Regions from separate parts of the Actinomadura miaoliensis genome, predicted to be linked through region 3. Evidence: riboswitches for the same ligand, from Rfam matches in the RefSeq annotation. Region 3 holds a riboswitch; each other region holds the start of a gene.
What was found. Region 3 has a riboswitch for cobalamin ahead of ABD811_RS12180 (CbtB domain-containing protein). Riboswitches for the same ligand answer to the same signal wherever they lie in the genome.
Positions count from the first base shown of each region.

Region 1: linked by a shared signal. The riboswitch ahead of ABD811_RS26065 (putative cobaltochelatase) and the one ahead of ABD811_RS12180 (CbtB domain-containing protein) in region 3 are both predicted to bind cobalamin.
Region 2: linked by a shared signal. The riboswitch ahead of ABD811_RS06010 (ribonucleoside-diphosphate reductase subunit alpha) and the one ahead of ABD811_RS12180 (CbtB domain-containing protein) in region 3 are both predicted to bind cobalamin.

Region 1 is NZ_BAAAZG010000039.1:128,415-133,141, reverse strand. Features, by position in the region: gene ABD811_RS26085 (LLM class F420-dependent oxidoreductase) at 1-50, opposite strand, end outside; gene ABD811_RS26080 (DUF397 domain-containing protein) at 218-418, opposite strand; gene ABD811_RS26075 (helix-turn-helix domain-containing protein) at 415-1,287, opposite strand; gene ABD811_RS26070 (ATP-binding protein) at 1,455-1,952, shown strand; cobalamin riboswitch at 2,067-2,221, shown strand; gene ABD811_RS26065 (putative cobaltochelatase) at 2,381-4,363, shown strand; gene cobO (cob(I)yrinic acid a,c-diamide adenosyltransferase) at 4,366-4,727, shown strand, end outside.
Region 2 is NZ_BAAAZG010000002.1:329,895-334,621, forward strand. Features, by position in the region: gene ABD811_RS06010 (ribonucleoside-diphosphate reductase subunit alpha) at 1-1,836, opposite strand, end outside; cobalamin riboswitch at 1,926-2,125, opposite strand; gene ABD811_RS06015 (cupin domain-containing protein) at 2,329-2,661, opposite strand; gene ABD811_RS06020 (ArsR/SmtB family transcription factor) at 2,840-3,166, opposite strand; gene ABD811_RS06025 (MFS transporter) at 3,314-4,727, shown strand, end outside.
Region 3 is NZ_BAAAZG010000014.1:102,126-106,852, forward strand. Features, by position in the region: gene ABD811_RS12175 (cellulase family glycosylhydrolase) at 1-1,062, opposite strand, end outside; cobalamin riboswitch at 1,479-1,606, shown strand; gene ABD811_RS12180 (CbtB domain-containing protein) at 1,659-1,883, shown strand; gene ABD811_RS12185 (CbtA family protein) at 1,903-2,637, shown strand; gene ABD811_RS12190 ((2Fe-2S)-binding protein) at 2,669-3,382, opposite strand; gene serA (phosphoglycerate dehydrogenase) at 3,941-4,727, opposite strand, start outside.

The sequences.
Region 1 (4,727 bases), on a different contig from region 3:
TCGCGCTGCCAGTAGCCGACGTTGATGCCGAGCTTGAGGTCCGCGGTCACTGTGGCACCCTCCGGGGTCGTTGCGCACCGCGATACTAGAACACGTTCTAGTTGGTGGGGAAGGCGGCTGCGGAGACGGATCGGGGCCGCGGCCTCGCGGCCACGGCCCCGGTCGGCGGCGCGTCAGCGAACCCGGGCAGGGAGGGCGGGCGGACGCGCCGGGCGGACTATGCGGTGCGTGCGGTGCCGAGCAGGGCCCGCCAGCCCTCCGCGGACAGGATCAGCGCTGGGCCGGACGGGTCCTTGGAGTCGCGGACCGCACACAGACCGTCCGGCAGCGCCGCCACTTCGACGCACTGGTCTCCGCTACCGCTGTATGAGGACGTGCGCCACTGGGCGCGGGCGAGATCGCGTTGCAGGTTGTTCACGGGCTGCTCCCTGCTGCCTCGACGATGAGGTGCGCGGAATCCTCGGGGGACAACGCCGCCTCGACGATGCGATCGAAGCGACGCCTGTGTACGCCTGTTTCCTCTGCGCTTTCGACGTAAACGTCACCCATGGTGCCTTCGACGTAGGCGATATCGGGGTCTGCCGGGTCCGGAAAGGAAAGGATCGTGAACCGCCCGTCGAGCCCCGCGTGCTCGCCCGCGCCGTACGGCAGCACCTGCACCGTCACGCGGGGTCGTTCCGCCATCACGGCCAGTGCCCTGAGCTGGGCGTTCATCACCGGAGCCCCGCCGATCGGCCGGTGCAGCACCGCCTCGTCCAGCACCACGTGCAGCAGCGGCGCGTTCGGCCGTTCGAGCAACTTTTGCCGTACCTTGCGCGCGACGATGCGGCGTTCGATCTCCGTGGACCCGGGCAGCATCCGCCCGGCGGTGATCACCGCGCGGGCGTACTCCTCGGTCTGCAGCAGCCCGTGCACCAGCTGCGGGTCCCAGGTGCGGATGTCGGACGCCTCGTCCTCGAGCGCGACGTAACTTCCGGCGAAAACGTCGGCGTAAGCGGTCCACCAGCCGCGCTGGCCCGCCTCGCGCGCCAGCGTCATCAGGGCGTCCCGGTCGGGGCTGGGCACCCCGTACAACTCCAGCATCCGGGCGACGTCGCCGACCTTCGGCCGGGTCTGCCCCGTCTCCACCCGCGACACCGTGGCCCGGGACCAGTCGAGCCGGTCCGCCACGTCCTGCAACGTCAGGCCCAGTTCCTCGCGCAGCCGGCGCAGTTCCCGGGCCAGGCGACGACCTCGTACGGTCGGCCGATATGTCATGAGGGCAGAGTCTGTCGTTTCGGTCGGCACCTCTCAACGCGATTGCCGAAGCCGGTAAGGGCAATCTCGCCAACGGTGTTGCGCAAATGAGATTCTCACGCGAGGCTCATGGAAGTGTAACCACAGGGGGACCCACAGTAACGGGACGATTGATGACCGCGTAGTCGGCCGAGACCTTTCGATCGCGGGGAGGGCCCGTGCACAGCTCGTCAGAACTCATCCATGACACCTCGCCGCCGCGCGCGGTGCCGACCGAGGAGCCCGGCATCCGCGCGGGCTGGGCCTGGTCCCTGCCGCGCGGCCCGGCGTGCGCCCGCCATGCCAGGACGCTGCTGGCCGACGCGCTCGCCGAGCTGGGGGTGCCCCGCGACCCGATCGCCGACGCCAAGCTGATGGTGAGCGAGCTGGCCACCAACGCCTACCAGCACGCCGCCGATTACGGCCCGCATGAATTGTGGCTGGCGGTCGATGACGACGCGCGGCCCCCCGCGGAGGTCCGCTGCGCGGTGTTCGACGCCTTCGTCGACGCCCGGCTGCCCGGCTATTCGTGGACGTCCGGTGACTGCGGCCGGGGCCTGAGCATCGTCGCCGAGATGTCGCAGGGCCGCTGGGGGCTGCTGCACACGCTGTCGCGTCTGGGGACGCCCGTGCCGGGCAAGGCGGTGTGGTTCGTCGTGCCCACCCGTGTCGCCTGACGCCCCGGCCCCCTGACGCCCCGGCCGTCCCGCGACCGGACGTTGGGCATTTCACGTGGTCGCCGCTTGGGTGGTTCCGGGTGGTATGTCATGCTGTGCAGTCGACGGACGCGGAGGAACCCGGTGTGAATCCGGGGCTGTGCCCGCAACTGTGACCGGGGAGTTCTCCCCCCGCGCAAGGCCACGGCGGCGACGCTGGAAGGCCGGGGGAGCGGTGCCGTCCCTGACCGGGACCGGTGCCGGAACGTCGATCCGGGAGCCAGGAGACTCCGGCCGTCGCAGCTGACCGCCACGGGCGTGGACACCCGAGGGGAAGGATGATGAGGCATGCCCCGTCTGATGGGCCGATGAGCCGCCCGGCCGCCGATGGGGGGACGACCCCCCGCACCCCCCACACTCACCGCTACCCCTTCTCCGCCGTCGTCGGGATGACCGATCTCAAGCTCGCGCTGCTGGTCAACGCGGTGTCGCCGGGTGTGGGCGGGGTGCTGGTGCGCGGCGAGAAGGGCACCGCCAAGTCGACGATCGTGCGGGCGCTCGCCGGGTTGCTGCCGCCGGTGCGGGTGGTGGACGGCTGCCGGTTCTCCTGCGACCCCGACGCCCCCGACCCCGGCTGCCCCGACGGCCCGCACACCGGGCACGACGCGCGGCGACGGCCCGCCCGCCTGGTGGAGCTGCCCGTCGGCGCGTCCGAGGACCGGCTCACCGGCTCGCTCGACATCGAACGGGCGCTCACCGAGGGCGTGAAGGCGTTCGAGCCGGGCCTGCTCGCCGCCGCGCACCGCGGGGTGCTGTACGTCGACGAGGTGAACCTGCTGCACGACCACCTGGTCGACCTGTTGCTGGACGCCGCCGCGATGGGCGAGTCGTACGTCGAGCGCGAGGGCGTGTCGGTGCGGCACGCGGCGCGGTTCCTGCTGGTCGGCACCATGAACCCGGAAGAGGGCGAGCTGCGCCCGCAGCTGCTGGACCGCTTCGGGCTCACCGTCGAGGTCGCCGCCACCCGCGACCCGGACGAGCGCGCCGAGGTGGTGCGGCGCCGGCTGCGCTTCGAGGAGTCCCCGGCCGCCTTCGCCGCCGCGTGGGCCGACGAGGAGGCCGCGCTGGCCGCCCGGATCGCCGCCGCGCGCGACCGGCTGCCCGGGGTGGAGCTGACCGACGCGGCGCTGCGCCAGATCACGGCCGTGTGCGCCGCGTTCGAGGTGGACGGGCTGCGCGCCGACCTGGTGACCGCGCGGGCCGCGATCGCGCTGGCCGCCTGGCACGGCCGTACCGCGGTGAGCACCGAGGACGTGCGCACGGCGGCGCGGCTGGCCCTGCCGCACCGGCGCCGCCGCGACCCGTTCGACGCCCCCGGCCTCGACACGCGCAAGCTGGACGAGGTGCTCGACGAGCACGACGACCGGCCCCCCGAGCCCCCCGACGGCGACGGCCCGCCCCCGCCCGGAGGCCCCGGCGGTGGCGGGCTGCCCGACACGTCCCCCGACACGTCCCCCGATGCACCGTCGCCGGAGACCCCGGAGGCGGGCGGCGCCGACGGCGGTTCGGGTGCGGGCGGTTCGGGTGGCGCCGGTCCGCGGCGCGAGGACGAGCCCGCGCCCGCCGACGCCGCCTACAGGCCGCGCCTGTTCACCGTCCCGGGCACCGGCACCGGCGCGCCCGGCCGCCGCTCGAAGGCGCGCAGCCCGCACGGCCGCGTCTCCGGCGCCCGTCCCGGCTCGCGCGGCCTGCATCTGACCGCCACGCTGCGCGCCGCCGCCCCGTACCAGCGCGCCCGCGGCCGTACCGGGCCCGGCCTGGTCGTCGCGGCCGAGGATCTGCGCGAGGCGGTGCGGGACGGACGCGAGGGCAACCTCGTGCTGTTCGTCGTCGACGCCAGCGGGTCGATGGCCGCGCGGCAGCGGATGCGCGCGGTGAAGGGCGCGGTGCTCAGCCTGCTGCTGGACGCCTACCAGCGCCGCGACAAGGTGGGCCTGATCACCTTCCGGGGACGGGACGCCACGCTGGTGCTGCCGCCCACCTCGTCGGTCGAGGCGGGGGCGCGCCGCCTGGAGCGGCTGCCCACCGGCGGCCGCACACCGCTGACCGCCGGGCTGCTGCGCGCCGCCGAGGTGCTGCGCGTCGAGCGGCTGCGCGATCCGTCCCGGCGTCCGCTGCTGGTCGTGGTGACCGACGGCCGCGCCACCCACGGCCCCGATCCGGCCGCCGCCGCGGCCCGGCTCGGCGACGTGGCCTCCGTCGTGGTCGACTGCGAGTCGGGGCCGGTGCGCCTGGGGCTGGCGGCCGAGCTGGGCGGGCGGCTGGGCGCGGAGGTCGTCCGGCTGGAGCACCTGGCCGCCGGGTCCCTGGCCGGAGTCGTCCGGGGCGCCAGGACGGCGCCCGACCGCAGCGCCTGGAGAAGGGGAGCCTAGGCATGCCGCAGGGGAAGCCGGAGCAGGTGCCCGACGACGGGCTGACGACGCGGCAGCGCCGCAACCGGCCGCTGGTGATCGTGCACACCGGGCCCGGCAAGGGCAAGTCGACCGCCGCGTTCGGGCTGGCGCTGCGGGCCTGGAACCAGGGCTGGCCGATCGGGGTGTTCCAGTTCGTCAAGTCCGCCAAGTGGCGCATCGGCGAGGAGCGGGCGCTGCGCGTGCTCGGCGACAGCGGCGAGGGCGGCCCGGTCACGTGGCACAAGATGGGCGAGGGCTGGTCGTGGATCCGCCGCCCCGGCACCGAGGCCGACCACGAGGCCGACGCGCGCGAGGGCTGGGAGCAGATCAAGCGTGACCTGGC
Region 2 (4,727 bases), on a different contig from region 3:
GCCGCCGCGCTTGATGGCGTCCCGGGTCTCCTGCGTCCACCGTCCGGCGGCGCGCAGGTCGGCCACCAGGTAGCGGTTGATCTGCAGGAACTCGCCGGACAGCGTCTCGCGCTTGAACACGTTGGAGACCTGCGGCTCGATGCACTCGTAGCAGCCGGCGATGGACGCGATGGTCGCGGTCGGCGCGATCGCGACCAGCAGCGAGTTGCGCAGTCCGACCTCGGCGACGCGCCGGCGCAGCGCGTCCCATTCGGAGGTCTTGCGGGGCGCGGCCGGGAAGTGGTCGGGGTGCAGCACGCCGCGCGCCGCGCGCGTCCGGTCGAACGCCGGGTGGGCGCCCAGTTCCTCGGCCAGGTCCGCGGAGGTGTTGTAGGCGGCCAGCGCGATCTCCTCGGCGATGGCGGTGGACAGCTCCAGCGCCTCGGGCGAGTCGAACGGCAGCCGCAGCGTGAAGAACACGTCCGCCAGGCCCATCACGCCCAGCCCGACCGGACGCCACTCGGTGTTGGTCGCGGCCGCCTCCGGGGTGGGGTAGTAACCGCGGTCGATGGTCCGGTCCAGGAACCGGACGGCCACGCGCACGGTCTCGCGCAGCCGGGCGAAGTCGAAGCCGTCCGGGGTGACGTGGCGGGCCAGGTTCACCGAACCCAGGTTGCAGACGGCGGTCTCGGTGTCACTGGTCACCTGGAGGATCTCGGTGCACAGGTTCGACAGGTGCACCACGTTGCCGGGCTCGGCCGTCTGGTTGCAGGTCCGATTGGCCGGGTCCTTGAAGACCATCCAGCCGTTGCCGGTCTCGGCGAGCGTGCGCATCATGCGGCCGTACAGGCGGCGCGCCGGGACCTGCCGCACGTAACGGCCCTCGGCCTCGGCCCGGCGGTAGGCGGCGTCGAAGTCCTCGCCCCACAGGTCGGTGAGCTCGGGCACCTCCTTGGGGTCGAACAGCGACCAGTCGGCGTCGGCCTCCACCCGCCGCATGAACTCGTCGGGGATCCAGTTGGCCAGGTTCAGGTTGTGGGTGCGGCGCTGGTCCTCACCGGTGTTGTCGCGCAGCTCCAGGAACTCCTCGACGTCGGCGTGCCACGGCTCCAGGTACACGCAGGCCGCGCCCTTGCGGCGGCCGCCCTGGTTGACCGCCGCGACCGAGGCGTCCAGCGTCCGCAGCCACGGGACGATGCCGTTGGAGGTCCCATTGGTCCCGCGGATCAGCGACCCGCGGGAACGGATCCGCGACCAGGAGATCCCGATGCCGCCGGCGTACTTCGACAGCCGCGCGACCTGCCCGTACCGCTCGTAGATCGACTCCAGCTCGTCGCGGGGGGAGTCGAGCAGGAAGCACGACGACAGCTGCGGCCGGCGCGCGCCGGAGTTGAACAGCGTGGGCGAGGACGGCAGGTACTCCAGCCGCGACATCAGCCCGTACAGCCGGCCTGCCTCGGCGACGGTGTCGGCCAGCCCGCACGCCACGCGCATCAGGAAGTGCTGCGGGCGTTCGATGACCTTGCGCGTGTGCGGGTGACGCAGCAGGTAGCGGTCGTAGACCGTCCTCAGTCCGAAGTACTCGAACCGGTCGTCGGCGGTTTCGTCGACGAGCGCGTCCAGCTCGGCGGCGTGCGCGGCGACGAACGCCGCGATCGCGTCGTTGAGCAGGCCCTGCGCGTGCGCGAGACGCACCGAGGAGCTGAACGTGCCGACGCCCTCCCCGGCGGCCTCGTCCCGGATCAGCTCGGCGAGCAGCGCGGCCGCGACCCGGGACTGGCCGGGATCGGCGCCGACCCGCGCGGCGGCCTCCCGGACCGCCAGTTCGCGGTCGTCGACGGTGGCGGAAACAGTCATCTGCTCTCCCTCGGGCGACGCCCTTCGGGCACGCCGGAAGGAGGGCACGACGAACGCGCCCGCCCACCGGCGTTCCCTCGAGGCTCGTGGACCACTTACGGTCGCGGGCAGGTCTTCGGACTCGGGGGCACCCACCACGGACCTACCGGCCGTCGCTTCCCAGGCCGTGCGGCCCAGTGCTCTGTGACGGCTTTCGTTCCCCTTCACCGCTGCGGGGCAGTCCCGGATTCGCACCGGGTTCCCTCTCGCGCCACCCCGTGAGGGGCGGACCCGCAACACCTGGAACTCTACATCTAGTGGCAGGAGTGAATGCAACCTCTAGATGTTGTGGGAGTGTCGCCAGAGACGGCGCGACGGAACGTCCGCGACCCGCGACGCTGCGGCGCCGACCGCCCAGCCGCATGCTCGGGCCGGCGCGGCGGCAGCAGCCCGTGGCCGTCACCAGGTCGGGCAGGCGCGGCGCGGCCCACCGGGCGCCCGAACCGCGGCGCGTCAGCGCGCCCTGGCGACCGTCAGCAGCGCGGCGGCGTCTTCGACGGCTTCCAGGCCGTGCCGGGCGGGCGGCACGATCAGCAGGTCCCCGGTCATGCCCTCCCATGTGGTGTCACCGCTGTGCAGCCGCACCCGACCGCGCAGCACCAGCACCGTCGCCTCACCCGGGTTCTCGTGCTCGGCCAGCGAAGCGCCGGCGCGCAGTGCGATGAGGGTCTGACGCAGGGTGTGCTCGTGGCCGCCGTAGACGGTCTCGGCACTGCGGCCCGCCGGTGACGCCGCCGCGCGTTCCATGTGCTCGCGCACCCGGGCGTCAAGGGAAATCTTCTGCATGAGGTTGCCCTGCCGTTTCCGTGTCAGTAGCGGACGCCGATGCGGCGCCGACGGCGCCCGGCTCGGTGCGATGCGCTGCAACGCGGCTGCGCTAGGAGATGTAGGGCCGCCACAGATACCACAGGGAGGTCGGGGCACTCGGGCCGACGGGCCGACGACGGAGTCGTGCAGGGGGTCGTCAGGAGCCGGCCTCGTCGGTGCGGGCGCCGGCGAGGACGGCGTCCAGCAGCCCCGGATAGCGGGCGTCCAGGTCTTCCCGGCGCAGGGTCAGCAGGTTCTCCCGGCCTGAGGGCTCCTGGATGATCACGCCGCCCTCGCGGAGCACGCGCCAGTGGTGGGTCATCGTCGACTTGGCCGTGATGCCCAGCTCGGCCAGCACGCTGCCGCAGTTGTGCTCACCGCCGCCGTCCAGCACACGGACGGCGGCCAGCCGCACCGGGTGGCCCAGTGCCGACAGCACCGCGTCGATGCGGATCTGGTCGCGGTCCGGATGACGGTACCTCATTGTCCCATCGTACGTTGATAGTCGAACAATCGCCCGGATTCCCTTGCCTCACCATACGAATGTACGTAATTATTCGTACGGTCGTACTCGTCGGCGGGCTCGTCCGCCGGCCCGTTTCCCTCCAGACCCCGAAGGGTGTCCTCTGGCATGTCCGCTGTTCCGAGGCCGGCCGCAGGCCGGCGACTGGGCTGGATCCTGACCCTGCTGGCGCTCGCGCAAGTGGTCTACTCGCTGGACCTCAACATCGTGTTCGTCGCGCTCCCCGAGATCGGCGCGGAGCTGGGCTTCCCCGGCCAGACCCAGCAGTTGGTGGTCAGCGCCTACGTGGTGTTCGCCGGCGGGTTCCTCCTGTTCGGCGGCCGTGCGGCCGACCTGCTGGGCCGCCGCCGCGTCTTCGTGTTCGCCCTTGCCCTCTATGCCGTCTCGTCGCTGGCCGGCGGCCTCGCGCCGTCACCCGCCACGATCGTCGTGGCGCGGGCGGTGCAGGGGATCGGCGGCGCCCTGCTGCTGCCGTCCACCCTGTCACTGATCAACACGTTGTTCGCCGAGGGGCCGCAGCGCAACCGGGCGCTGGCGGTCTGGGGTGGCGCGGGTGCGAGCGGCCTGACCATCGGGGCGCTGCTCGGCGGTGTGCTGACCGAGCACTTCGGCTGGCCCGCCGTCTTCTACGTCAACGTGCCGCTGGCCGCTCTCGTGGCGCTGGCCGCGTTGGCGGTGATCCCGCCCGACCCGGCCGGCAGGCAGCGGCGGCGGTTCGACCTGCCCGGCTCGCTGACCGTCACCGCGGGTGCCACGCTGCTGGTGTTCGCCCTGGTCCAGGGGCCCGAGCAGGGCTGGACGAGTCCGCTGGTGATCGGCGCGTTCGTGCTGGCCGCCGGGCTGCTGGCGGCGTTCGCGGCCATCGAGGGGCGCAGCGCCGATCCGCTCATGCCGTTCCGGCTGTTCCGCAACCGCAGCCTGACCGGCGGCATGATCATCACGTTCATCTACATGGCGACATTCGGCGTGCTGCCCTACTTCCTGACCGTGCTCATGCAGAGCGTGCACGGCTACAGCGCGCTGCAGACCGGACTGGCCTTCCTGGTCCCCTCACTGGCGATCGCCACCGGCACACAACTCGGCGAGCGGCTGACCACCCGGATCGGCCTGCGCACGACACTGCTGATCGGCTTCGCGATCGGGGTCGTCGGCACGGCCGGCATGGCGATCGGCTTCGACACCGATGCCGGCTACGGACGGCTGGTGCCCGGGCTCATCGTCTCCGGCGTCGGCCAGGGCATCGTCTGGACGGCGATGTGGATCGCCGCCGCGACCGGCACCGCCGCCCACGAGCAGGGCGTCGCCAACGGCATCGCCTCCACCGCCCTCAACATCGGCAACGCCATCGGTCTGGCGGTGTTCACCGCGCTCGCCGACATCGGCACCGAGGGCAAGACCGGCGAGGCACTGCGCTCGGCCACCGCCCACGGCGAGTTCGTCGTGGTCCTGCTGACCGCGGCCGGAATGGTTCTGGGCCTGCTGGTCAGCCTCGCCCTGCCGCGCACCACCACACCGGCCCCGA
Region 3 (4,727 bases):
CAGCTTCTCCAGCCACACCTTGTCCTTGGGGTCGGCCAGGGTGCTGCCGAACTCGCCCAGCAGCAGCGGGGCGGTGTTCTGCTTGTAGAGGTAGCCCCACTGCTGGTCCCAGATCGCGGCCAGGTTGTTGGGGAAGTCGGCGGAGTCGAACCAGGGCTGGCGATAGACGGAGATGCCGTACTCGTGCGGCGAGTACACCAGGCGGTTGGCGACGTTCAGCCGCACCGGGTACTGCCCCGCCTTCGACAGGTTGCCGCCCCACCAGCCGCAGTGCTCGTCGGGGATGTCGTCCCAGGAGTTGGCGTTGCCGCCGCTGGGGCAGCTCACGCCCTCCACGAAGATCAGCCAGTTGGAGTTGACCGACAGGATCGCGTTGCCCGCGCGCTCGGCCGCCAGCCTCCAGTCGCGGGCCGGGTCGCCGCAGCCCCAGCAGGAGCCGGTGCCGTTGGGGTCGGTGCCGTCGGCGTGCGGCTCGTTGTGCAGGTCGGCGCCGATCACGGTGGGATTGCCCGCGTAGCGGCGGGCCAGCGCCTTCCAGTCCTCGATCCACGTCGTCTCGGAGACGGCCGGGGTGTACCACAGCGCCGACTGGCCCGCGCTGGTCGGCCGGTGCCGGTCCAGGATCACCCGCATGCCCTTCTGGCCGGCGTAGGCGATCACCTTGTCGAGGATCTGCAGCGGGCTGAGGCCCACCAGGTCGGGGTTGGACACCCCGTCGACGCTGGTGGCCTTGGCGTCCGGCTTCAGCGCGTCGTTGGAGTACGGCACGCGCAGGGTGTTGTAGCCGAGCTGGGCCATCTGGTCGAGCATCGACTTGTAGCCGCGCGCCCACAGGCCGTGGAAGGTCTTGTTGTCGGTCTCCATGCCGAACCAGTTGATGCCGGTCAGGCGGACCGTCTGGCCGGTGCCGTCGACGATCCGGTTGCCGCTGGTGCTGAGGTATCCGGTGCCGGTGCCCGCCGGGGCGGCGGCGGAGGCGCCCGGCGGACGGACCAGCACGGCCACCAGCGCGGCGGCCACGAGGCTCAGGCAGACGGCCAGCGCGGCCGCCGCTTGCGCCACCGGCGGTCGTGTTCCTGGGGGATGGGTCATGGCTCGGGCGCCTCCAGGTCGGGGACGAAGTGCGTTTCGGTGGGCGGTCTCGGTGGGCGGTCTCGGTGGGCGGTCGCGGTGGGCGGTTTCGGTGGGCGGTTTCGGTGGGCGGTTCGTGGGAGCGAACGCGGAGGTGAATCGCCGGAGATTGTGGGAACGCGCCGTCCGCACGGTCAACGAACCCCATGCCGGGCGGCGGATTTTCACGCCGGCCGCCCGCACGGCGCCCGTTTCACCTCGTACGGCGCCGCCTCGTCCGCGACGCCGCTCTTTCACGGGCGGGGGCGGCCCCGCACTGCCCTCCGGGCGACAGAACCCGCACTTGACGCTGGACCACCGCAAAGGGGACGCTCTCCCCAACAAGTGCACATCGAGGCGACGGTGCGCAGGAACCTGGTGCGACTCCAGGACGGTCCCGCCACTGTGACCAGGGAGCCTCCCCCACTCCACGACCACGGCCGGACACCCGGCGGGAAGGTCGGCGGGAGGCGCTGATCTGGGAGTCAGGACACTGACCCGTCGTCCTCCCGTACCGGGGCGAGTGAACCCCGTGAGGAGACCCTGAGATGGCTCAGACCGCCGTTCCGTCGACGCCTGCCGGAGAACGTCCGGCGCCCGTCCGCATCCCCCTTCGCCAGGTCCTGCCGTGGGCGGTGTTCGCCGCGGTGCTCGGCCTGGTGCTGATCTACTTCGTCGGCGCCGAGCAGGGCGCCACCTCCCTCATCGGCGGCACCTGGGTGCACGAGTTCACCCACGACGGCCGTCACCTGCTCGGCTTCCCCTGCCACTGACGGGCGGGCCGATTCCCCGATGATGAGAACACTGCTGGTCCGCGGCATGCTCGCCGGGCTGGCGGCGGCCGCGCTCGCGCTGGTCGTCGCCTGGCTGTACGGGGAGCCGCAGGTGGGCCACGCCATCGCGTTCGAGGAGGCCGAGGCGGCCGCAGCCCACGAGGGGCACGAGCACGAGGTGGTCAGCCGCACGGTGCAGAAGACCGCCGGGCTGGTCACCGCGCTCGGCGTGTACGGCGTCGCGCTCGGCGGGCTGTTCGCGATCGCGTTCGCGGTCGCCTACGGCCGTGTCGGCGCGTTCGGCGCCCGCGCCACCGCCGCGCTGGTCGCGCTGGGCGGGTTCGTCGCCGTCGAACTGGTGCCGTTCCTGAAGTACCCGCCGACGCCCCCGGCCGTCGGCGACCCCGACACGATCGGCGGCCGCACCGCGCTGTACTTCGGCATGGTGGCGCTGGGCGTGCTGGCCGTCGTCGCCGCCGTGATCGTGTTCCGCCGCCTGCTGCCCCGGTTCGGGGCCTGGAACGCGGCGATCGCGACCACGGCCGGGTTCGCGGTCGTGCTGGCGCTGGTGTACCGGCTGACGCCGACGCCGGACGCGGTCGCGGACGGCTTCCCGGCCACGGTCCTGTGGGACTTCCGGATCGCGTCGCTGGGCGTCCAGGTCGTCCTGTGGGCGACGCTGGGTCTGGTGTTCGGCGCGCTCACCGAGCGCTCCTTCCAGCGGCGGCCGTCACCGGCCGCCACAGCGGCCTGACCTTTACGCCCTCCTGCGCCGCGCGGGACGCTCACGCGCGGCGCAGGAGGGCGCAGTCGCCGCACATCTCGCCGCCGGGCGGCACCCGGTAGTACAGGCAGCAGCTCCGGCGGACGAACCCGTCCGGGGTGAACGAGCCCGTGCCCGCCAGCGGTTCGCGTTCGAACAGTTCTCGCACGAGCGTCCCGACCGGCTCGGCCAGTTCGGGCCTGAGCGTGCCAGCGCGCAGCGTCCCGGCGAGGGCCGCCGCCGCGTTGCCCCACAGCAGGCCGTCCGCGAGCCCGACGATCTCCAGCAGCGTGGCGCGCAGCGGCCGCAGCTGCCCCTCCAGGACCGTCCGGTGCACGAGCCCGGCGGTGGCGGCGGGATCGTCCGCGGCGGGCCAGCCGCCGGGGTCGGCCAGCCAGAGCGCGATCGGCGCGCCGGGGGCCCAGCGCCAGTGCAGCCCGGACAGGTCGGGGACGACGCCGTACGCCCTCGCCGCCACCACGGGCGACCACAACCGCGACGCCAGCCCCTGGAACAGGATGGACGCCGCCACCCGGCGCTCTCCGGTGCCCAGCCGCCGCGCGTAGGCGTCGGTCAGCTCGCCGAGCCGTGCCGCGTCGGGTTCGGGCAGGGGCCGCCAGGTGGGGTCGGCCTCCTCGGCGGGGTCGGTGACGACCTGGAAGTAGGGGCCCAGCCGGGCCGCGTCCGCCAGCGCCCGCCGGACCTCGTCCGCTCCCGCCCGACCACGTGGTGCCACGTCTGCGATCATGCCATCCGGCGGGAGCGGACCGCGGGTCAGCGGTCGGAGCGGCCGCCGTTGTCGCGGCGGTCCAGGGCGGTCTGCAGCGCGCGGGCCGCCTCCTCGGCGGCGTCGTCGGCGGGCGTGGGCACGTTGACGTCGGTGTTCATGATCGCGATCCCTCGTGGTGGTTCGTCGGAAGAGTGAACGACGGGCTTACGGCCAGCGCCCTGCTCCGCGGCGGGTCGCCGGCCTGCCGTCTCAGGCCCCGCCGCGGCGGCGAAGGATGCATACCACCAAGCGCATGACTCCGCCCACGTTACCGGCCCGCCTCCCGAATTGTCCCGACCCGTGGCCCAACTTTCCGCATGCTGAGACACCCCCCGAAGAACCCGCAGGTGCACCCACAACCGCCAGAAGCAGCCAACGACAAAGGCGGGCGGAGCACACCAAGCACGCTCCGCCCGCCTCAAGCCGGGGGTTCCAGGGGGTCGTCCCCCTGGGAGACACAACGGGCGGGGCCACGGCGAAGGCACGCGCAGCGTGCCGAGCACGCCGACCCCGCCCCGCCCGCTCTTAGCCGTCGAGGTCGACGCGGCGGCCCATTTCGGCGCCTACCTCGTCGCGGATCACGTCGACGAGCTGGGCCGGGATGGCCGAGTCGACGGTCAGCGCGATCAGCGCGGTGCCGCCCTTGGCGTCCCGGCCGACCTGCATGCCGGCGATGTTGACGCCCTGGTCGCCGAGCAGCCGGCCGACCACGCCGACGATGCCGGGCCGGTCGCTGTAGGAGAAGAACGCCATGTGGTCGGTGGGCGACAGCTCCATGTCGTAGCCGTTGATCTCCACGATGCGCTCGTGGTGCTTGGGGCCGGTGAGCGTGCCGGACACCGACACCACCGTGCCGTCGCCCATGGTGCCGCGCACCTGGACCACGTTGCGCCAGTCGGGGCTGTCCTCGGTGGTGGTGAGGGTGACCTCGACGCCGCGGTCGCGGGCCAGCAGCGGGGCGTTGACGAACGTCACCGACTCCTCGGTCACGTCGGCGAACGCGCCCTTGAGCGCGGCCAGCTCCAGCACCTTGACGTCGTGCCCGGCGATCTCGCCGCGCACCACGACCTCCAGCCGCACCGGCACGCCGCCGGCCAGGGCGGTGAAGATGCGGCCGAGCTTCTCGGCCAGCGGCAGGCCGGGCTTGACGTCCTCGGCGACGGCGCCGCCCTGCACGTTGACCGCGTCGGGCACGAACTCGCCGGACAGCGCCAGCCGCACCGAGCGGGCCACCTGGGTGCCGGCCTTCTCCTGCGCCTCGTGGGTGCTGGCGCCCAGGTGCGGGGTGACCACCACGTTGTCGTGGTGGAAC